4 regions of the Bradyrhizobium sp. Pha-3 genome follow, and region 1 is predicted to be linked to each of the others. Evidence: predicted binding sites of a transcription regulator. Region 1 holds the regulator's gene; each other region holds the start of a gene.

Region 1 (5,400 bases):
ACCGGCTTGCTCATTATCCAGCCGCCTTCTTCGGCTGCGCCGCCGGCAATGTCGCGCAGGCGCGCTCGAGCGCAGTGATCGACGTATCGATCTCGGCCTCGGTCACGATCAGCGGCGCCAGGAACCGCACCACATTGTCGCCGGCACCGACGGTGAGCAGCTTCTCGCTGCGCAGTGCTGCGATCAGGTCGCCCGACGGCACCACCGCCTTGACGCCGATCAACAGCCCCTCGCCGCGCACCTCCGACAGCACGCCGGGATAGCGGTCGACGACGGAAGCGAGCTTCTGCTTGAGCAGCAGCGACATCTTCTGCACATGCTCGAAGAAGCCGGGTTTCAGCATGACGTCGAGCACGGCATTGGCGGCGGCGACCGCGAGCGGATTGCCGCCAAAGGTCGAGCCGTGCGAGCCGGGCGCCATGCCTTCGGCCGCTTTCGCGGTCGCCAGCACCGCGCCGATCGGGAAACCGCCGCCGAGCGCCTTGGCCAGCGACATCACGTCCGGCGTGACGCCGGTGCGCTTGTAGGCGAACAACTCGCCGGTGCGGCCCATGCCGGTCTGCACCTCGTCGAATGCCAGCAACAGGCCATGCTCGTCGCAGAGCGCGCGCAGTGCCTTGAAGAACGCCTGCGGCGCCGAGCGCACGCCGCCCTCGCCCTGCACCGGCTCGATCAGGATGCCGGCGGTGTGCGGGCCGATCACCTTCTTCACCGCCTCGATGTCGCCATGCGGCACCTGGTCGAAGCCGTCCATCGGCGGGCCGAAGCCCTCGAGATATTTCGCCGAGCCGGTCGCCGCCAGCGTGCCCAGCGTGCGGCCGTGGAAGGCGCCCTCGAAGGTGATGATGCGGTAGCGCTCGCCATGGCCCTTGGAGAAGTGATAGTGGCGGACCAGTTTGATCACGCCCTCCATCGCTTCCGCGCCGGAATTGCAGAAGAACACGAAGTCGGCAAAGCTCTGCTCGCACAGCCGCGCGGCAAGCACCTCGCCGTCCGGGCTCTTGAACAGGTTCGACATGTGCCAGAGCTTGGTCGCCTGTTCCTGCAGCGCCTTGACCAGATGCGGATGCGCATGCCCGAGTGCGTTGACCGCGACGCCCGAGGTGAAATCGAGATAGCGGTCGCCGTTGGTTGCGATCAGCCAGGCGCCCTCACCGCGCTCGAAGCCGAGATCGACCCTGGCGAAGACGGGGAGCAGATGCGACGTGGCAGCGTTGGTCATGGCGTTCACTGACGGTTTTTAAGCCGACAATTGCCGCTGCGCCTTGACGCCAGCGCAGCAACGGCCAGCTTCGGAAAACAAAACGGCCGCCTTTGCGGGCGGCACGTGGCGGGCATTCTATGCTGCGGTCAGTAAGTGTCAATCGCCACGAAGTGGCCTTCCTGCAATGCGAAACGAGCGCAATCCGGAGCATTCCGGTGCGGTGGAAAAGCCTCATCGCAATGCTTAACTGTGTGGGAACATGTGGACGCACGGCCGCGGACTCTTGCGCCAGAGTCACGCCATATTGTAGCGTTTGGCCTGTCGGGTACGACATCTCGTGCGGCAGTACTGGACCCTCTAAGTAGCCTTCGTATCGCGCGTAAACGTTCGGGCGCAAGACCGCGCCCGGCGAGGGCTAAGGGATTCTGGCCGCAGGGATATTTGTCCAGATTGGCTCGCAGCGCCGCTCCAATGATTGGCCGGCGCTACGCGAAGGGAAGAATGCGATGACTGTATTGACCTGGTCCGACGATCGCGTCGAGCAGCTGAAGAAGCTCTGGGAGTCCGGCCTGTCGGCCAGCCAGATCGCGGCGGAACTTGGCAATGTGACGCGAAACGCCGTGATCGGCAAAGTGCATCGGCTCGGCCTCTCTGGCCGCGCCAAGGCACCCTCCACGGCCGCGCCGCGGCAGCGCAAGGCCCGCCCCGCCCAGCACATGATGCGGGTGGCGCGCCCGGTCTCGCGCGGCAACACCGCGCTGGCGCACGCCTTCGAGGTCGAGATGGAGCCCGATCCGATCTCCTACGACAATGTGGTGCCGATGAGCCAGCGGCTGTCGCTGCTCGAGCTCAACGAGGCCACCTGTCACTGGCCGGTCGGCGATCCCTCGAGCCCGGAGTTCTTCTTCTGCGGCGGCAAGGCGCTCGCCGGCCTGCCCTATTGCGCGCATCACTCGCGCGTCGCCTACCAGCCCGCCGCCGATCGCCGCCGGCCTTCGGCGAAGCCGCAGATCAAGTGAGCACTCGGGAAACTACGGACGAACTCAAAAACAAATCCCCGCGAAAGCGGGGATTTTTTTGTGGCGCGTAGCCCGTTACATCACCGCCGTCGTCCCGGCGCAGGCCGGGACCCATACGCCGCGGCCGGCGCAATCGGCAAGCGGCCAGACGGCTTTCTAACAACACCCATTCGTGGTTATGGGTCCCGGCTCTCGCCGGGACGACGCCATGTTACGGCTTGCGATGGCCACACGCCCGTTACGGCTGCGGCTCGGCCTTGGCGAAGCGGTCGTCGAGCGCGTAGCCGGCGCCGCGCACGGTGCGGATCGGATCCTGCTCGCGGCCGGGATTGAGCAGCTTGCGCAGGCGGCCGATATGCACGTCGACGGTGCGTTCATCGATGTAGATGTCGCGGCCCCAGACACTGTCGAGCAGCTGCTCGCGGCTGAACACGCGGCCGGGATGCTCGAGGAAGAATTCAAGCAGGCGATACTCGGTCGGCCCGAGATCGATCGGGCGGCCCGAGCGCGCCACGCGGCGCTTCTCGCGGTCGAGTTCGATGTCGCCATAAGTCAGCACGGTCGCAAGCCGCTCGGGGCTCGCGCGGCGCAAGAGGCCCTTCACCCGCGCCAGCAGCTCCGGCACCGAGAACGGCTTGACGATGTAATCGTCGGCGCCGGTGGCAAGCCCGCGCACGCGCTCGCTTTCCTCGCCGCGCGCGGTCAGCATGATGATCGGAAGCTGCTTGGTCTCGGGCCGCGCCCGCAGGCGGCGGCACAGCTCGATGCCGGACAGGCCCGGCAGCATCCAGTCGAGCACCACGAGGTCGGGAACGCGCTCCTTCAGCCTCGTGTCGGCATCGTCGCCGCGCCCCACCGTCTCGACATCGTAGCCTTCCGCATCGAGGTTGTAGCGCAACAGCGTCGTCAGCGCTTCCTCGTCTTCGACTACCAGAATGCGTGCGCTCATCGGTTTAAGTTCTTTCTCTGTGGTGATCCGTTGCCCAGACGCAAACCGAAACGCTTACTTCCTTGAACATAGTTCCCGCGGAAACGATTTGTCGCGAGGATCGTCCAGTTTCACTCTTGCCGGTTCCGCGCTTGCCGATCATGCCTCAGTTGCCCGGCACCGCGGTGGCAAAAGTGGTCATGTCCCCCTTCGGGCGCTTGTCGGTGATCTGCTGGCCCTCGATCATGTAGAACACGGTCTCTGCGATATTGGTGGCGTGATCGCCGATCCGCTCGATGTTCTTGGCGCAGAACATCAGATGGATGCAGAACGAGATGTTGCGCGGATCTTCCATCATGTAGGTGAGCAGTTCGCGGAACAGCGAGGTGCAGATCGCATCGACCTCCTCGTCGCCCTTCCAGACGTTCATCGCCGCCGGCAGGTCGTGCGCGGCATAGGCGTCGAGCACCGACTTGACCTGCGACAGCACGAGGTCGGTCATGTGCTCGAGGCCGCGGATCAGCTTCAGCGGCTGGAAATCGCTCTCCAGCGCCGCGACGCGCTTGCCCATGTTCTTGGCGAGGTCGCCGATCCGCTCGAGGTCGGTGGCGACGCGCATCGCGCTGACGATCTCACGCAGGTCGATCGCCATCGGCTGGCGGCGCGCGATCGTCAGCACCGCGCGCTCTTCGATGTTGCGCTGCAGATTGTCGATCTCGATGTCGGCGGCGACCACGCGCTTGCCGAGCGCGACGTCGCGACGGATCAGCGCGTCGACCGACTCGGTAATCATCCGTTCGACCAGGCCGCCCATCTCGGCGACCAGGCGGGTCAACTCCTGCAGGTCGCTGTCGAATGCCTTGGCGGTATGTTCAGAAGCCATCGCTTGTCTCCCTCAACCATGATCCCGGGGATTATGGTTTCGTTTCCTGAATTTTAGCATGACCTGATTGGAAAACCGGTTTCCACCTTTTCGGATCATGCCCGGTCAACCGAACCGGCCGGTGATGTAGTCCTGGGTGCGCCGATCGCTCGGTGAGGTGAATATCTTGTTGGTGTCATCGAACTCGATCAGCTCGCCGAGATACATGAAGGCGGTCTTGTCGGAGACGCGCGCCGCCTGCTGCATGTTGTGGGTGACGATCGCGATCGTGTAGTCCTCGGAGAGCTCCTGGATCAGCTCCTCGACCTTGGCGGTCGAGATCGGGTCGAGCGCCGAGCACGGCTCGTCGAACAGGATCACCTCGGGGCGCACCGCCACGGTGCGTGCGATGCACAGGCGCTGCTGCTGGCCGCCGGAGAGCGACAGGCCGGAGGCGTTCAGCTTGTCCTTGACCTCGTTCCACAGCGCGCCGCCGCGCAGCGCCTTCTCGACCCGGTCGTCCATCTCGGACTTCGAGATCTTCTCGTAGAGGCGGATGCCGAAGGCGATGTTCTCGTAGATCGTCATCGGGAACGGCGTCGGCTTCTGGAACACCATGCCGACCCGCGCGCGCAGCAAGTTGAGGTCGAGCTTGGGGTCGAGAATGTTGGTCTGGTCCAGCATCAGCTGGCCGACCGCGCGCTGGCCCGGATAGAGGTCGTACATCCGGTTAAAGATGCGCAGCAGGGTCGACTTGCCGCAGCCGGACGGGCCGATGAACGCCGTGACGCGGTTGGTGCCGAGCGTCAGGTTGATGTTCTTCAGCGCGTGGTGCTCGCCGTAGTAGAAGTTGAGGTTGCGCACCGTGACTTTCGGCGGCGCTTCCGGCAGCGGAACCTGGGGAACGTGGCCCGCGGCAGTCGTGGAGACGGAAAGCTCGGTCATTTTGCGGCCCTTTCGGCACCAAGGATACGCGCGCCGATATTCAACGCGAGCACGGTGAATGTGATGAGCAGCGCACCGCTCCACGCCAGCTCTTTCCAGTAGGCGTAGGGGCTCTGCACGAAGTTGTTGATGGTCACCGGCAGGTTGGCCATCGTCTTGGTCAGATCCAGGCTGAAGAACTGGTTCGACAGCGCGGTGAACAGCAGCGGCGCGGTCTCACCGGCGACACGGGCGGTCGCCAGCAGCACGCCGGTGATCAGACCCGATCGCGCCGCACGATAGGCGATCCGCTTGATCACCAGCGAACGCGGCAGGCCAAGCGCGGAGGCGGCCTCGCGCAGCGGATTGGGCACCAAGAGCAGCATGTCCTCGGTGGTGCGCAGCACGACCGGGATCACGATCACCGCGAGCGCGAGACTGCCTGCGATCGCCGAGAAGCCGC
Region 2 (5,400 bases), 2.0 Mb from region 1:
CGCAAGATCCTGAGTCTGCTCCAGGCCGACAGCCGCATGACCATGCAGGAACTGGCCGACAAGGTCGGGCTGTCGGTGTCGCCTTGCCACCGCCGGGTCAAGCTGCTCGAGGAGCGCGGCGTGATCTCGCGCTACATCGCAACCGTCGACCAGAAGTCGATCGGGTTGCACGTCTCCGTCTTCATCTCGATCAAGCTGGCGCGGCAGAAGGAGGAAGACCTCAACCGCTTCGCGCGGGCGATCTCGAAATGGGACGAGGTGCTCGAATGCTACCTGATGACCGGCAATCGCGACTATTTGCTGCGCGTCGTCGCCGCCGACCTCTCCTCCTATGAAGCGTTCCTGAAAAACAAGCTGACCCGGCTCGACGGCATCGCCTCGATCGAGTCGAGCTTTGCGCTGAGCCAGGTGAAGTATTCGACGGCGTTGCCGGTGTGAGGGCGTTGGTTTGTCAACTCGAATGGTGCCAACACCACAGTGTCGTCCCGGCGAAGGCCGGGACCCATACGCCGCAGCAGTTGTTGTGAGAGGGACTCGTCGTTGCAGCATCGCTTAACAATTTGCATTTGGGGTTATGGGTCCCTGCTTTCGCAGGGACGACACTGAGTGTTTGCGCTGTCAGTGGGCATAACTTCGCATTCTCGCGACACGATCTGCCCGAGCTTTGCATCTCGTTCTTTTTTGCAAAAGGGGTTTGCGCCGTCGGGCAACTCAGTGATTGGCGTTGGCGCCCTGCCCGGCTGGACGGCCTCGCCGCGACAATCAGGCTACGGCGCGATCCATATCCCAATCACGATGATGGCCAGTGAGACGGCAATGACCAGCATATCGGTGGTGAGCCAATCGGGCATTCCGTTTGATGGCTGCTCGCTCATGTCCGCGACTCCTTCTGTTCGCGTCGAGCCAATATGCTGGAGCGGACCGGCGCGAACGAGGATGAACTGGTTCACATAAAGCTCGGAAAAAGCGGCAAATTCCGCGTGTTTTAGCGCGCTCAAGTTGCGCCACATGGTCGATCTGCCGCGCAGGTTTCTGAACATGTTCGACAATGCCGCCGCTTCGGCACAGTCACCATCATCGCGTTCAACGCGCTGCAAGAGGCGGCTGAACCTCACCGGATTGCGAGCGCAGCGCCGACCTGCCGCCACGCGACAGGCCGCACATGGCCGACGAAACGGCCGAGGTAGCGGACTCGCCGTCCCGTCCCGATCCTCACAGCACCTTGCGCTGTGCGAGGTTCTTCATCAGAGCACCGACGCCGAAGGTCCAGGGCTCGCACTCGTCGCTGCCCCGCATCCGGTTGACCAGCTTGCCGAGCTGCGGCGCGGCGATGGTGACGATATCGTCGCGCTTGTGGGTAAAACCCTCGCCCCTGGCATCGCGATCCTTGACCGGCGCGAACATCGTGCCAAGGAACAGCGCAAATCCATCAGGGTATTGATGCACGGGGCCGATGGTCTGGGCGACCAGATCGGTCGGGTCGCGACTGATCTTGGAGATCGAGGAATGACCCTCGAGCACGAAGCCGTCTGCGCCCGTCACGGTCAGGCCGACATCCATCTTCCTGACATCGTCGAGCGAGAAGGTCTGGTCGAACAGCCGGAGCAGCGGGCCGATCGCGCAGGAAGCGTTGTTGTCCTTGGCCTTCGACAGCAAGAGCGCCGAGCGCCCCTCGAAGTCGCGCAGATTGACGTCGTTGCCGAGCGCGGCGCCGACGATCTTGCCGGCGGCGGAGACAACAAGCACGACCTCCGGCTCCGGATTGTTCCAGGTCGACTTCGGATGCAGCCCGGCATCCATGCCTGATCCGACCGAGGACAGCGTCGGCGCCTTGGTGAACACTTCGGCGTCGGGACCGATGCCGACCTCGAGATACTGGCTCCAGGCATTCTGATCGATCAGCACCTGCTTCAGTTTCATCGCCTGCTCGGAGCCGGGCTTCAGCTTGGAGAGATCGTCGCCGACCAGGCGCACCACCTCCTTGCGGATCGCGTCCGCCGAGGACGGATTGCCGCGCGCCCGCTCCTCGATCACGCGCTCCAGCATCGAGATCGCGAAGGTGACGCCGGCGGCCTTCAGCACCTGGAGATCGACCGGCGCCAGCAGATGCGGCCTGGCCTTGTCGCGGCCGTCGGGCGGGGTGTTGGCGAGGATCGCCTCGAAATCGCCGATCCGCTCGCCGCGCGTGGCGCGCAGCGCGGCCGCGGGATCGCTTTCCTCGCAGAGCGCGCTCACCGTCGGGAACCGCGCCGTGACGTCGAACACACCGTCTGCCCGAACCGCGACGACAGCGGGCCCCCCGGCCAGCGGCAGCCAGACCCGCCCGACCAGCGTGCCGGCGGTGCCGTCCTCCGGCAGGACGTCTTTTGGCGTGAGCGAAATCATCGGCACATCTCCCTTTTTGGTTTTGTCGGCTTGTTAGCACAGTCCGCCCGGCGGCGTGAAACAGCGGTCATGGCATTGTCATAGAGGGGTAACATCGCCCGTCAATGCTGCCGTCCGATCCATCTAACACACTGAAAGACGGACCTTCATGACGACCTCCGCCCTCACCGACGAAGCCTCCCGGGATGAAGCCTTGCGGGACGAAGCCTTGCGCGCCCGCATCCATCAGGAGATGGCCGACAGCCTCGACGAGGAACTCGAGCTCGAGCTCGACGACATGAGGCTCGACGAGCTCGACCATGACGGCGCCGCCGGCAAGCCGTCGATCGACCGCAAGTTCTACTTCCGCGAATTGCTGCGGCTGCAGGGCGAGCTGGTGAAGCTGCAGGACTGGGTGCAGCACGAGAAGAAGAAGGTCGTCGTGCTGTTCGAAGGCCGCGATTCCGCCGGCAAGGGCGGCGTGATCAAGCGCATCACCCAGCGGCTCAATCCGCGGGTGTGCCGGATCGCGGCGCTGCCGGCGCCGAACGAGCGCGAGCGCACGCAATGGTACTTCCAGCGCTATGTCTCGCATCTGCCGGCCGGCGGCGAGATCGTGCTGTTCGACCGCAGCTGGTACAACCGCGCCGGCGTCGAGAAGGTGATGGGGTTCTGCAGCGACGAGCAGTACGAGGAATTCTTCAACTCGGTGCCGGAATTCGAGCGCATGCTGATCCGCTCCGGCACCGTCCTGTTGAAATACTGGTTCTCGATCACCGACGAGGAACAGGCGTTCCGCTTTTCGATGCGGATCCAGGATCCGCTGAAGCAGTGGAAGCTGAGCCCGATGGACGTCGAGGCGCGGACCCGCTGGGAGCTCTACACCAAGGCCAAGGAGACGATGCTGGAACGCACGCATCTGCAGGACTCGCCGTGGTGGATCGTCGATGCCGTCGACAAGAAGCGCGCCCGGCTCAACTGCATCTCGCATTTCCTGAGTCAGGTACCGTATCAGGCGGTTCAGCACCAACCGGTGGTGCTGCCGCCGCGGATGCGCAACCCCGACTATCACCGCGGCCCGATCCCGCCGGAGATGTACGTGCCGGGACGGTATTGATCGGACTGGGCGACACTGCGCTCCCTCGCCCCGTTCTTACGGGGAGAGGGCTGGGGTGAGCGGCTGCTTCCGCACAAGCGCTCCCAGTTCGCAAGCGGAGAGTCCCCCTCACCCGGATTCGAGCTCCGCTCGAGTCCGACCTCTCCCCGCAAGCGGGGCGAGGTAAGAAGGACCAGCGCTTGGGCAACGGCGCCTACCAATGGTGCAGGCGCGCCCACTTGCTGGCACCGGATACCGACGCTAGGCTTCCCCCGATCTGGTGCAGGGAGGCCCGTTTGACTCAATCCGACGACATCAAAATCTCCGAAGATCGCCGCGACGCGCTGCGCTATGCGCTCGGGATCGGCAGCGGCGCGGCGCTCGCGGCCGCGATGGCAACCCCGGCCGCGGCGCAGACGCAAGCCGACAATACGCTGGATCGCATCCGGGCCAGCAAGGTGCTGCGGATCGCGGTGCTGCCGGGCGAGCTGCCCTATTTCAACAAGGACCTCGCCTCGGGCACCTGGTCCGGATTCTCGATCGAGATGGCCAACGATCTGGCCAAACTGCTCGACGTCAAGCTGGAATATGTCGAGTCGACCTACGGCAATTCAATTCTCGATCTGCAGGCCAACAAGATCGATCTCGGCTTCGCGCTCAACCCGACCCCGCAGCGCGCGCTGGTGGTGGATTTCACCAATCTGGTGTTCCCGCATCCGTTCGGCGCGATGCTGAAGAAGGGGCTGGAAGCCAAGACCTGGGCCGACATCAACAAGCCCGAGGTGAAGATCGCGGTCGACGTCGGCTCGGCCAACGAAGCGGTGGCGCGCCGCTTTGCGCCGAACGCCACTATCAAGTCACTGAAGTCGCGCGACGAGGTGATGCTGGAAATGTCGTCGGGCCGCGTCGATTGCGTGGTCAACGCGCTGGTGCTCGGGCTGACCGCGATCGCCAAGAACCCGAACCTCGGCACCTACAAGATCCTGGCCTCGCCGTCGGTGACGATCGCGAGCGGCACGGCGGTACGGCGCGAAGCCGACAAGCGCTGGCGCGATTTCCTCTCGGTATGGATCGACTACAACCGCGGCATCGGCCAGATGCGCGAATGGTTCGTCAAGGGCCTCGGCCTCGCCGGCGTCAAGCCGGAGGATGTGCCGGTGGAGTTGAGTATTTGAGGCTTGGCCACCGCATCGGCGGTCGGCTCCCTCTCCCGCTTCCGGGGGAGGGCTGGGGTGGGGGTGTCACCGCGCGTCGGAACCTTCGGGTGGAAAGAGCCCCCACCCGGATCGCATCTTACGATGCGATCCGACCTCCCCCGCAAGCTTGCGGGAGAGGTGAACCACCGATGCGGCCGCTTCTCAGAATTACTCAAACCTTGTCATACGTCAGCCCGCGCTCCAGCCGCCTCGCCACCAGCGTCGACGGGAACAGGATCGCGAAATAAATCAGCGCCACGATGGTGTAGACCTCGAGCGGCCGGTAGGTGTCGGCGTTGATCAAGGTCGCGTTGTAGACGAGATCGGGCACCGCGATGATCGAGACCAGCGAGGTGTTCTTGAGCTGCGTGACCGACTGGTTGACATAGGGCGCCATCATCGGCTTCAACGCCTGCGGCAAGATCACGAGCCGCATCAGGCGCCAGCCGCGGAAGCCGAGCGCCTTCGCGGCGTCCCACTGCCCGACCGGCACGCTCTCGATCGAGCCGCGCACGATCTCGGCATAGAACGCGCCGCCATAGAGCGACAGCACGCTGACGGCGGCGACATGCGCCGGGATGTTGACGCCGATCACCACCGGAAACGCGTAGTAGAACCAGATGATCTGCACCAGCAGCGGCGTGCAGCGGAACAATTCGATATAGGCGATCAGGAGCCAGTCGATCACCGGAATGCGCCGCAGCCGCAGCATGCCGACGATCAGGCCGATCAAGGTTCCGAGGA
Region 3 (5,400 bases), 4.4 Mb from region 1:
CAGGTCGCGCGCCAGTGCCGAACGGGCATCTTCGACGCTGGCCATCGAGCCGCCGCGGCTGAACAGCGTGCGCTCGGTCGGCGTGTCGACGATCACGTTGGCGACGAGGCCGGAGAAGTAGATGTCGTTGGCGCCGATCGACAGCAGCACGAGGTCGAGGGTGCGGTCGGGCTGACGGCGCTTGGCGGCGGCGAGTGCCGTGCGCAGCTCCGCGATCTGACCGTTGACGGTGCCCGAGCAGGTGTTGGCTGTCTTCGTCGGCAGACATTCCCGCGCCTGCTGCGAGCCGAGCAGGCCGTCGGCGATGGTGGCCCCGGTGCAGGCCAGCGGCAGATAGGTCACCGCGATGTGCGGATATTGCACGGCGAGCGCGAGCGCCGTGCGGGTCTGGTAGCTGTACAGCGACCGGTGACAGGCCGAGTTGAGCCACAGCGCGCTCTGGCGCTGCCAGTTGGTCAGGGTGTCCGGTGCTTCGCAGGCGCGTCCGCCTTTGTAGCCGGCGCGGCTCGGCCGGTAATATTGCGCCCCGCCGAGATAGGAGCGGAAGCAGAACCCCTCGTCGGAGAGCGCAATCGCGCGGTCGGGATTGCCCTCGCCGGATGCGATGCTGTCGCCGAGGCCCGCGATCAGCAAGTCGCGCACCTCGATCGGCGTCGTCACGCGCTGGTTGGCGTCCGAGCCGCTCGCGACGTCGACGGTCGCGACCGTGGTGCGGCCGTAGCGGACGCGCAGATTGACCGGCTCGGCGCAATCGAATGTCGAGGATTGCGGCCCGTCGCCGTCGTCGAACGACCAGGCGCAGGTCGCGCCGACCGGAACCGGTCCGGTGAGCCGCACGACGATCGGATGATCGATCGGCGTCAGATAGCTTTCCTTGACGTTGTCGCGCGTGCAGGGCTCGCTGACGCGGCCCTGCAGGTCGATGCAGAGCCGGTTGACGGTGTTGCGCGCCCAGCCGCGGCCGTCGCTTTGCAGTTCCAGCGCCTGTTCCGAGGCCAGCACGCTGCGGCCAAGCCCGCTTTCGACATGCAGGCGGAAGTCGCGTTCCTCGCGGAACAGGCGGAAGCGGTTGCGGACCTCCCAGGAGATCTGCAGCTGATTGTCCTGCGCGTCCGCGGCTGATGCGAATACCGCTGCCAGCGCGCTGCCGAGCAGCGCGCTGCAGACCGTCACCCGAAACGAAAATCGAACCAAAAAGCCAATCATGGCGCGGTTTGACGCGAGCGGTACGGCGAAAATAAGAGAAGCGGCTGCGAGGATCGAAAATCCGGGGTCGAGGGGCCCGCACGAGGGCCGATAACGTTGCCTGTTACCGTTTCAGCTGCCTGACCCGCTGCTGCCGGCTTTCGATCGGTTGCCGCACGGTCGCCGAAGCCGTGCAGGCTTGGCTTAGTCGTTTCCGCTCTTGCCAGGGCTGCACCACGTTGAGCCAGAGCTCGCGCATGCCCATGATCGAGATCGAAATCCCGAACGGGATCAGGAAGTAGAGGATGCGGAACACGACCAGCGTCGCCAGCAATTGTTCCTTGCTGAACTCCGGCAGCGCCACCAGCATCGCGGCGTCGAACACGCCGATCGAGCCGGGGGCGTGGCTGGCGAAGCCGAGCAGCGTCGCCAGGATGAACACGACCGCCAGCGAGACGAAGTCGATATGCGGCTCGGTCGGCATCAGCAGGTACATTGCAAGCGCGCAGAAGCCGAGATCGACCACGCCGATCAGGATCTGCAGCAGCGTCAGCTTGGCCGAGGGCAGCACCACCTTCCAGCCGTTCTGGCCGAGCTCGCGGCGCTTCTCGCCGGTCAGGAGCCAGACGAAATAGGCGCCGATGCCGGCAAGGCAGCCGAGCGCGATCAGCCGGTTCATCGCCGGCGGCAGCAAGTCCATCGCCGACGCCGCCGCCGGGTGCCAGGCCATGCCGAAGCCGAGCACGAACAAATTGCCGAGCCAGAAGGTCAGGCCCGACAGAAAGCAGATCTTGGCGACGTCGATCGCGGAGAGGCCGTAATCGGAATAGATCCGGAAGCGGATCGCGCCGCCGGTGAACACCGTGGCGCCGATATTGTGGCCGATCGTGTAGCTCGTGAAGCTCGACAGCGCTGCGATGCGGTAGGGGACATGGATCTTGCCGATCGTGCGCAGCGCGAAGAAGTCGTAGAAGGTCAGCGTGCAGAACGCCCCGACCACGCAGAGCGCCGCCAGCGCGATCCGATGCGGCGCGATGTTGGTGAGCGCGGTGAGAATGATGCCGGTATCGACGCCCTTCAGGGTGTGAACAAGCGACGTGATCGCGAACGCGATGATCAACACACTCGCGGCGATCCCGAGCCGTTTCCAGCCGATCTTTTCCTTGAAACCACGCCCAAGCGTGGTCAGCAGCCGAAGCATTCATCCTCCCGGCGGGGCGGCAATTTCAGTGGGACCCGGTCACGGACGGCGACGGGTGACGGGCAAACGCACCGTACGCGATGACCCATAAGGCAAAACCGATGCGTTGTGCAGCCCTTGACAAGCCAAGCTTCGGCCCTCGTCCAGCGTCATTGTCATATTGGCTACATATGTTCTCGCTCTGCGGAATGTGAGTCGCAGGACAGCGACGGGGCCGCTGCATGTTCCGCCGTTCCAAGCGATTTCGTCGGCTTTTTTGCCGATTTTGCCGCCGTCCTGGCGTCGATGCGGGTTAGTTGGCGCGAGGCGAATAGACGATATGCATAAGCATGGGGACGCCTGAGCCGGCTGTGGCGTTTACCAAAGTGTGATGTCGACGCGCGCATGCGCGTGATCCGCCCTGCGCTTGGGCCGGGTCAGGCGCGCGAGGGCGCTCCGTAGGTCTATTGAGGCAAAACGCCGCGCAAGCGGGCCGCCGTCGGGCAGGCCGGCCAGCCATGCGATTCCACACTTCGATCGGTGACGAAGTGTTGCGGCGAAACGAAGGCCTATGTCTCGCATTGGTTGCCGAGAGCAAGGACAAGGCCATGCAACAGACATCCCTGAACGTCCGGCAAATGCCGCCGGACCGGCGCGCAGCGTCGCATCAGCAAACGAGCGGGCTCGCGGCGACGTTCACACTCGCCGCGATGAGTCTCGGCTATGGCGTCGTGCAGCTCGACGTCACCATCGTCAACACGGCGCTCAATGCGATCGGCGCCTCGCTCGGCGGCGGCGTTGCCGAACTGCAATGGGTGGTCAGCGCCTACACGATTGCCTTTGCGGCCTTCATCCTGACCGCGGGCGCGCTCGGCGACCGGATCGGCGCCAAGCGCATCTTCATGGCCGGGTTTGCGATCTTCACCGCGGCATCGGTTGCCTGCGCGGTCGCGCCTGATGCGGCGACGCTGATCGCCGCCCGCTGCGTGCAGGGGCTGGCCGCGGCCATCCTGGTGCCGAACTCGCTGGCGCTGCTCCGCCATGCCTATGAAGACGAGAAGGCGCGGGGACGCGCGGTCGGGGTCTGGGCCGCGGGCGCGAGCCTTGCGCTGACCGCCGGCCCGTTCGTCGGCGGCGGACTGATCGCGCTGGTCGGCTGGCGCGCGATCTTTTTGGTCAACCTGCCGATCGGCCTCGCCGGCTTGTGGCTCGCCTGGCGCTTCGCCAACGAAACCACGCGTCATCAGCAACACCGGCTCGATCTGCCGGGTCAGGTCGCGGCGATCGCCGCGCTCGGCACGCTGGCCGGCGCGCTGATCGAAGGCGGCGCGCTCGGCTGGGGCAACCCGTTCGTGATCGCAGGCTTCGTCCTCGCCGCCGTCTTCTCCGTGCTGTTCGTCTGGCGTGAGGCGCGCGCGCCGCAGCCGATGCTGCCGCTCTCGCTGTTCCGCCACCGGATGTTTGCCCTGACCTCGCTGGTCGGCCTCCTGGTCAATGTCGCGTTCTACGGCCTGATCTTCGTGCTCAGCCTCTACTTCCAGCAGGTCAACGGGCTGTCGGCGTTCGCCACTGGCCTCGCGTTCGTGCCGATGCTCGGCGCCGTGCTGCCCGCCAACCTGATCGCGCCGCATGTCGCGGAGCGGATCGGCGCGCCGGCGACAATCGCGCTCGGTGCCGCGCTCTCCGCCGCCGGATGCCTGGCGCTGCTGTTCATCAGCCCCGGCACGAGCTACCTCGCGATCTGCCTGCAATTACTGGCCATGAGCGGCGGCCTCGGCCTGCTGGTGCCGCCCCTGACATCGGCGCTGCTCGGCAGTGCCGAGCCGCAGCATGCCGGCATCGCGGCCGGGGTGTTGAACGCGACCCGGCAGACCGGCAGCGTGCTCGGTGTCGCGCTGTTCGGCTCGATGGTCAGCCGGTCCGCGGCCTTCATCGCCGGCCTGCATGCGGCCCTCGTCATCTCCGCCGGCGTGTTGCTGGCGGCCGCTGCGCTGATCTGGATCGGTGCATGGTCACAGGCTCGGCGTTGAGACGAACTGCCGCGAGGCATCTCCGCTTTGCGCTGACCCGATCGTCTGCATTCAAGGCTTCTTCACCATGCGTGGAACCCTGCTGCAGTGCGGTCACCGTTCGTACACGAATGCGTCTGTTCTTATAGGTCCATAAAGGAGGCCTATATGTATCGCGTTCTGACCTGTCTCACTTTGGAACATGACTGGCGGCTGGTCGTCCTTGGTGGGGTGATCTGCCTGCTCGCCAGCGCTGTCGCGATCAGCCTGTTTCACCGCGCCCGCGCCACACAGGGGCGTGCCCGCGAGATCTGGATCGGCCTCGATGCGGCGGTCGGCGGTTGCGGTATCTGGGCCACCCATTTCGTCGCCATGCTGGCGTACGATCCCGGCATCGAGGCCGGGTACAACATTCCCATCACGCTGCTGTCGCTGGTGCTCGCGGTTGCGATCCTGGCCGTCGGATTGGCCATCGCCACGCTCGACGAACGCTGGCGGACGGTCGCGGCCGGCGGCGCGATCGTCGGCGCCGGTGTCGCGGCGATGCATTACACCGGCATGCTCGGGCTGGAGCTGCCCGCGCGTATCGTCTGGTCGCCCGGCATCGTCGCCGCGTCGATCGCGTTCGGAAGCCTGTTTGGCGCGCTCGCGCTCGTCGTTGCCACGCGTGGCGAACGTTTCGGCACCACCGCCGCCGCGACCGGTCTTCTGACCGTCGCGATCGTCTCGCATCATTTCACCGCGATGGGCGCGGTGACGCTCGTCCCGGATCCGACCATCGTTTCCGGCGGGCTTACGGTCTCGCCGCGCGTGCTCTCATTCATGACCGCCGTTGCGGCGTTCGCGATCCTCGGCCTCTCGTTGATCGCCTCGATCCTCGACCGTCGCGCCAAGACCGAGCTTCACAAGCAGAAGATGGTGCTCGATACCGCGCTCGAGAACATGTCGCAGGGGCTGTGCATGTTCGATGCCGACGGCCGCATCATGCTGTTCAACGAGCGCTACAGCGAGATGATGGGGCGCAGT
Region 4 (5,400 bases), 1.7 Mb from region 1:
GTGTTCACCGGCAGCCACGAGAACGCCGTCCTGGCGCTGTCGCAGGGGACCGTTGATGTGGCCGCCAACCAGTGGACCAACGAGGACGATTCCACGCTCGCCCAGATGCTGACCAAGGGCATGCTGAAGAATGCCGACGGCTCGGCGATGAAGAAGGATGATTTCCGCATCATCCACAAGTCGGCGCTGATCATCAACGGCCCCTATGCGTACAACGCCGATCTTCCGGAGGATCTGAAGGCCGCGATCGCAAAGGCCTTCTTCGACGCCCCGACCAAGGACAAGGCCGCCTTCGACCGTCTGTCCGACGGTCAGAAGAAGGGCTTCCATCCCGCCACCACCAAGGATTGGGACGGCACCATCGAGCTGATCAAGTTCGTCGACGGTTTGCGCAAGAAGGCGAGCTGATCGCACGCCTGACGTCACGAGGGCCGGGCGTATAGCCCGGCCCTTTCTCTCCACTCAACTCCGAACCGGACTGGCACGCGTCGATGGCGACCGCCGTATCCATTCTTCCAGCGCAGCAACTGGCGACGCTGGAGGACGCCTACCGCAAGTCCGTCGCACGCCAGCGGTTGAAGGCCGCGCTGGCAACGGCGGCCTTCTGTGCGGTGCTGGTGATCGCGGCGTTCGGCGCGGAAGTGAACCTGCGCACGCTGTTCACCTATTTCGGCAATTTCGTCAGCTATTTCGATCGCATCCTGACGCTGGATTCCGGCGCGCGGGTCTGGACCGATCCCGCCGAATGGTTCTGGGGTTGGCATAAATGGCTGAAGATGCTCGGCGAGACGATCCTGATCAGCTATGTCGGCACGCTGACGGGTGCCGTGCTCGCCTTCGCGCTCAATTTCTTCGCGGCCCAGAATACGTCGCCAGGCCCGTGGGTACGTTTCACGATCCGCCGCCTGCTGGAATTCGCGCGCACCGTTCCCGGCATCGTGTTCGCGCTGATCTTCGTGATCGCGTTCGGCCTCGGGCCGATGGCCGGCGTACTGGCGATCGCGATCCACACCACCGGGGCGCTCGGCAAGTTGTTTGCCGAGATCGTCGAGAATGCCGACATGAAGCCGGTCGAGGGCATCCGCTCCACCGGCGCGAGCTGGCTGTCCTGCATGCGCTTTGCCGTGCTGCCGCAGGTCTCGGCCGGCTATGCCAGCTATGCGCTGCTGCGCTTCGAGATCAACGTCCGCGAGGCGTCGGTGATGGGCTTCGTCGGCGCCGGCGGCATCGGCCAGGAGCTCGTGGTCGCGATCCGCAAGTTCTACTATTCCGACGTCAGCGCCATCCTCATCACCATCATCGTCACCGTCTTCATCATCGACATCTCGACCGGCTGGTTGCGCGGCCGGCTGTTCGGCAAGGAGACCCGTCGATGAGCCAGATGCCGAGGCCGGACACCACGGAACTGCGCGCGAAGTACCCCGGCGTCTTCGAACGTCCCGCATCGGCACGGCTGGCGATGCCAGCCATGATCGCGGCGGCGCTCGCGATCTTCGTGTTCGGACTGGTCGATCTCGATTTCTCGCCGTCCAGGCTGATCGCGGGCCTCGGCCAGCTCGGCTGGATCACCATGCTGATGCTCCCGCCGAATCCGGGCTCGTCGTTTCCGCTCTACATGCAGGCGCTCGGCGAGACGCTGTCGATCGCGGTGCTCGGCACCACGCTTGCCGCGCTGCTGGCGCTGCCGGTCAGCCTGCTGGCGGCGCGCAACATCATCCCCTCGAATCTGATCCGCTTTCCGGTGCGCCGCTTCCTGGATTCGATCCGCGGCGTCGATACGCTGATCTGGGCGCTGGTCTGGATCAACGTCGTCGGTCTCGGCCCGTTCGCCGGCGTGCTCGCGATCATGGTGTCCGACTTCGGCGCATTCGGAAAGCTGTTCTCGGAGGCGATCGAGGCGGCGGATCGCAAACAGGTCGAGGGCATCCGCGCCTCCGGCGGCAACGCGCTGCACGAGATCCGCTTCGGCCTGCTGCCGCAGGTGCTGCCCGTGATCGCCGGGCAGGTGCTCTACTTCATCGAGTCGAACACGCGTTCGGCGACCATCATCGGCATCGTCGGCGCCGGCGGCATCGGCTTGCAGCTCGCCGAGCAGATCCGCGTGCTGGAATGGCAGAAGGTATCGTTCCTGATCCTGATGATCCTGATCGCGGTTGCCGCGATCGATTTCATCTCCAGCAAGCTGCGCTTTGCGATCATCGGGCAAAGGGCGGTGGTGTAGCTTCTTCTTCGCCTCTCCCCGCGTGCGGGGAGAGGCCGGAATTTTCGCGCAGCGCAAATTCCGGGTGAGGGGGACTCTCCGCACACTCAAAGCTTTCGAAGTCGCGGAGACAGCCCCTCACCCCAACCCTCTCCCCGCAAGAGCGGGGCGAGGGAGCAGAAGCACGTCAACCATTCTCGACCAGAAACTCGACGCGCTCGGCGGCGAAGCGCGAGCGCTTGGTCACCAGCGGCTGGTCCAGCATGTCGACGTCGGTGGCGTCGACCACCAGCACCGGCCGTCCCAGCGGCAGGTCGAGCCGCGCGGCGTCGGTCGCATCGACAATCGCCGCGGTGATCCGGGTCGAGGCGCGGTGGTAGTCCTTGACGCCGTAATGTCCGAGCAGCTTGGTCATCGAGCGAACGTTGGCGAATACGCTGCCGGCATCGGGAAACCGCTCGGCAGACAGCCAGGTGGTGGAGACGCAGATCGGCGTCCGGTCGGCGAGCCGCACCGCTTCGATCCGGATCAGTGGCGCACCGATCTTCAGGCCCAGTTCGCGTGCGATCTCGCGATTGGCAACGTCGTCGCCCGCTTCGATCAACTGGCCGCGCGGCTCGTGGCCGCCGGCGCCGACGATCTCGGAAAATCGCGTGCGTGAGCGCAAGGGATAGGCGAGGCGTTGGGCTTCGACATAGGTGCCGCTGCCGCGCTCCGCGCGTACCAGGCCGCGCTCGGCCAATGCGGCGAGCGCCCGCCGCACGGTGTGGCGGTTGACCCGATACGTCTCGGCGATCTCCATCTCGCCGGGCAGCTTTTCGCCGGCGGCAAAGCGGCCGTCAGCGATGCCGCGCTCGATGCCGTCGGCGACCTGCCGCCACAAGGCGACGCCGGAACTTTCCTGCATGCTCATGGCGCGGTGATACCAGAAATCTTTGGTTTGTCACGAAACAGTCATGGCGCTCCGCTATCAAGTTGTCTAGTATCATAGACAACTTGATGCAAGCAAGGTTGCCCAAAGGTTTGCCCATGAGTTCGACCGGACCAAACAGCAAACAGGCCCAGCGCAAGGCCGCGATGACGGTGCTGGCGCACGCCGCCGCTGCGGACATTGCCGGCAGGCTGGCCGCGATCGAGGTGCCCGCGCATGAGAACCTGCGCGAGCCGGAAAACGGCCTTGTGATGCTGCGCGGACGGATCGGCGGCGACGGTGCGCCGTTCAATCTCGGCGAGGCGACGGTGTCGCGCGCGGCGGTGCGGCTTGCGACCGGCGAGGTCGGCTTCGGCTACACGCTCGGCCGGGACGCGCGCAAGGCGCAGATGATCGCGCTGTGCGACGCCATGGTGCAGTCGGCGGAGCTGTCCGGCGAAGTGGAGGCCAAGGTGATCGCGCCGCTGCGCGTCGCCATGAACGCCGAACGCGGCCGCAAGGCGGCCGAAACCGCGGCGACGCGGGTCGATTTCTACACGATGGTGCGCGGTGAGGGATGATGCAATGACGACGATTGCCGAAATGCCCGCGGGCTTTGCCGACAAGGTGCTGTCGGCGCAGTCGACTTTCCGTTCCGTGATGGATGCGATGGCGCGCCCGGGCAGCGTGCAGCACGTCGCCGCGAGCGTCGGAACGCCCGCCGGCATGATGCGCGGCTCGGCCGCGATCGCGCTGACCCTGTTCGATCACGACACGCCGATCTGGCTCGACGCCGCGATGTCGGCGACGCCGGACGTCGCCCGCTGGCTGAAGTTTCACGCCAGCGCGCCGGTGGTGGCCGATTCCTCGATCGCGAGCTTCGCTTTGATCGGCGATGCCGCGAGCCTGCCGGCGCTGGAGCATTTTGCGTTCGGCAGCAGCGAATATCCTGACCGGTCGACCACGCTGATCCTGCAGGTCGACAGCCTGTCGCAGGGTCCGGCCTTCGAGCTGAAAGGGCCCGGCATCGACGGCAGCGCCGTGCTGCAGGCGATGATCAAGCCGCGCGACCTGTTCCAGCGGCTTTCGATCAACGAAGCCCTGTTCCCGCGCGGCATCGATGTCGTGCTGGTCCATGACGATGCCATTGTGGCGATCCCGCGCACCACGCGGCTGATCGCAAGCGGAGTGTGAGCGATGTATGTAGCCGTCAAGGGAGGCGAGCGCGCCATCGAGAACGCCCATCGTCTGCTCGCGCATGAGCGGCGCGGCGACCGCGACGTGCCCGAGATGACGCTGGCACAGATCTCCGAGCAGCTCGCGCTTGGTGTCGATCGCGTGATGACCGAAGGGTCGCTCTACGACCGCGAGCTCGCGGCGCTCGCGATCAAGCAGGCGCGCGGCGATATGATCGAGGCGATCTTCCTGGTCCGCGCCTTTCGCGCCACGTTGCCGCGCTTCGGCGCCACCGAACCGGTCAACACCGGCGAGATGCAGGTGCGGCGGCGGATCTCCTCGACCTTCAAGGACGTTCCGGGCGGCCAGATCCTGGGACCGACCTTCGACTACACCCATCGCCTGCTCGATCCGCAGCTCGCGGAAGGCTTTGTGCCGGAGCAGCCGGCGACCGCGGAGGCCTCGCAGGCCGCCACGCCGCGGGTGACCGACATTCTCGGCCGTGACGGTCTGATCGAATCCTCGCCGCAGGCAGATAGCGACACGCCGGTCGGCGACCTCACGCGCGAGCCGTTGAGCTTTCCGGCCGATCGCGATCTGCGGCTGCAGAACCTGGCGCGCGGCGATGAGGGCTTCCTGCTCGCGCTCGGCTACTCGACGCAGCGCGGCTACGGCCGCAATCACCCCTTCGCCGGCGAGATCCGCTTCGGCGAGGTCGAGGTCGAGTTCTTCGCCGAGGACGCGGGCTTTGCCGTGCCGCTCGGCTCGATCGAATTGACCGAGTGCCAGATGGTCAACCAGTTCAAGGGCTCGACCACCGAGGCGCCCTGCTTTACCCGCGGCTATGGCCTCGCCTTCGGCCAGAGCGAACGCAAGGCCATGTCGATGGCGCTGGTCGATCGCGCGCTGCGTGCGCGTGAGCTCGGCGAGGAGGCGGCGGCGCCGGCGCAGGACGAGGAGTTCGTGATGTCGCACTCCGACAATGTCCAGTCGACCGGCTTCGTCGAGCATCTCAAGTTGCCGCACTATGTCGACTTCCAGTCCGAGCTCGGTCTCTTGCGCAAGCTGCGGCAGGAGTTCGCGGAAGCCAACGAAGCGGTGGAAATGCAGGAGG

What was found. Region 1 encodes PhoB, which activates phosphate uptake and scavenging genes when phosphate is short. Its sites were predicted from a motif close to TGTCATNNANCTGTCAT; they were not measured.
Region 2: the regulator PhoB is predicted to act here: its motif matches at 2,451-2,467, upstream of ppk2 (polyphosphate kinase 2).
Region 3: the regulator PhoB is predicted to act here: its motif matches at 2,540-2,556, upstream of ACE10X_RS28760 (YbhN family protein).
Region 4: the regulator PhoB is predicted to act here: its motif matches at 3,142-3,158, upstream of phnF (phosphonate metabolism transcriptional regulator PhnF).

Annotation. Positions count from the first base shown of each region.
Region 1 is NZ_CP170151.1:1,015,111-1,020,510, reverse strand. Features, by position in the region: gene argF (ornithine carbamoyltransferase) at 1-14, opposite strand, end outside; gene ACE10X_RS04830 (aspartate aminotransferase family protein) at 14-1,222, opposite strand; gene ACE10X_RS04825 (GcrA family cell cycle regulator) at 1,711-2,223, shown strand; gene phoB (phosphate regulon transcriptional regulator PhoB) at 2,462-3,172, opposite strand; gene phoU (phosphate signaling complex protein PhoU) at 3,318-4,034, opposite strand; gene pstB (phosphate ABC transporter ATP-binding protein PstB) at 4,140-4,958, opposite strand; gene pstA (phosphate ABC transporter permease PstA) at 4,955-5,400, opposite strand, start outside.
Region 2 is NZ_CP170151.1:3,058,511-3,063,910, reverse strand. Features, by position in the region: gene ACE10X_RS14300 (Lrp/AsnC family transcriptional regulator) at 1-438, shown strand, start outside; gene ACE10X_RS14295 (hypothetical protein) at 768-1,097, opposite strand; gene ACE10X_RS14290 (fumarylacetoacetate hydrolase family protein) at 1,213-2,385, opposite strand; gene ppk2 (polyphosphate kinase 2) at 2,534-3,481, shown strand; gene ACE10X_RS14280 (transporter substrate-binding domain-containing protein) at 3,757-4,635, shown strand; gene ACE10X_RS14275 (amino acid ABC transporter permease) at 4,829-5,400, opposite strand, start outside.
Region 3 is NZ_CP170151.1:6,030,292-6,035,691, reverse strand. Features, by position in the region: gene ACE10X_RS28765 (hypothetical protein) at 1-1,206, opposite strand, end outside; gene ACE10X_RS28760 (YbhN family protein) at 1,310-2,386, opposite strand; gene ACE10X_RS28755 (MFS transporter) at 3,004-4,395, shown strand; gene ACE10X_RS28750 (EAL domain-containing protein) at 4,543-5,400, shown strand, end outside.
Region 4 is NZ_CP170151.1:2,714,598-2,719,997, forward strand. Features, by position in the region: gene phnD (phosphonate ABC transporter substrate-binding protein) at 1-408, shown strand, start outside; gene phnE (phosphonate ABC transporter, permease protein PhnE) at 492-1,376, shown strand; gene phnE (phosphonate ABC transporter, permease protein PhnE) at 1,373-2,221, shown strand; gene phnF (phosphonate metabolism transcriptional regulator PhnF) at 2,388-3,113, opposite strand; gene phnG (phosphonate C-P lyase system protein PhnG) at 3,230-3,691, shown strand; gene phnH (phosphonate C-P lyase system protein PhnH) at 3,696-4,304, shown strand; gene ACE10X_RS12705 (carbon-phosphorus lyase complex subunit PhnI) at 4,308-5,400, shown strand, end outside.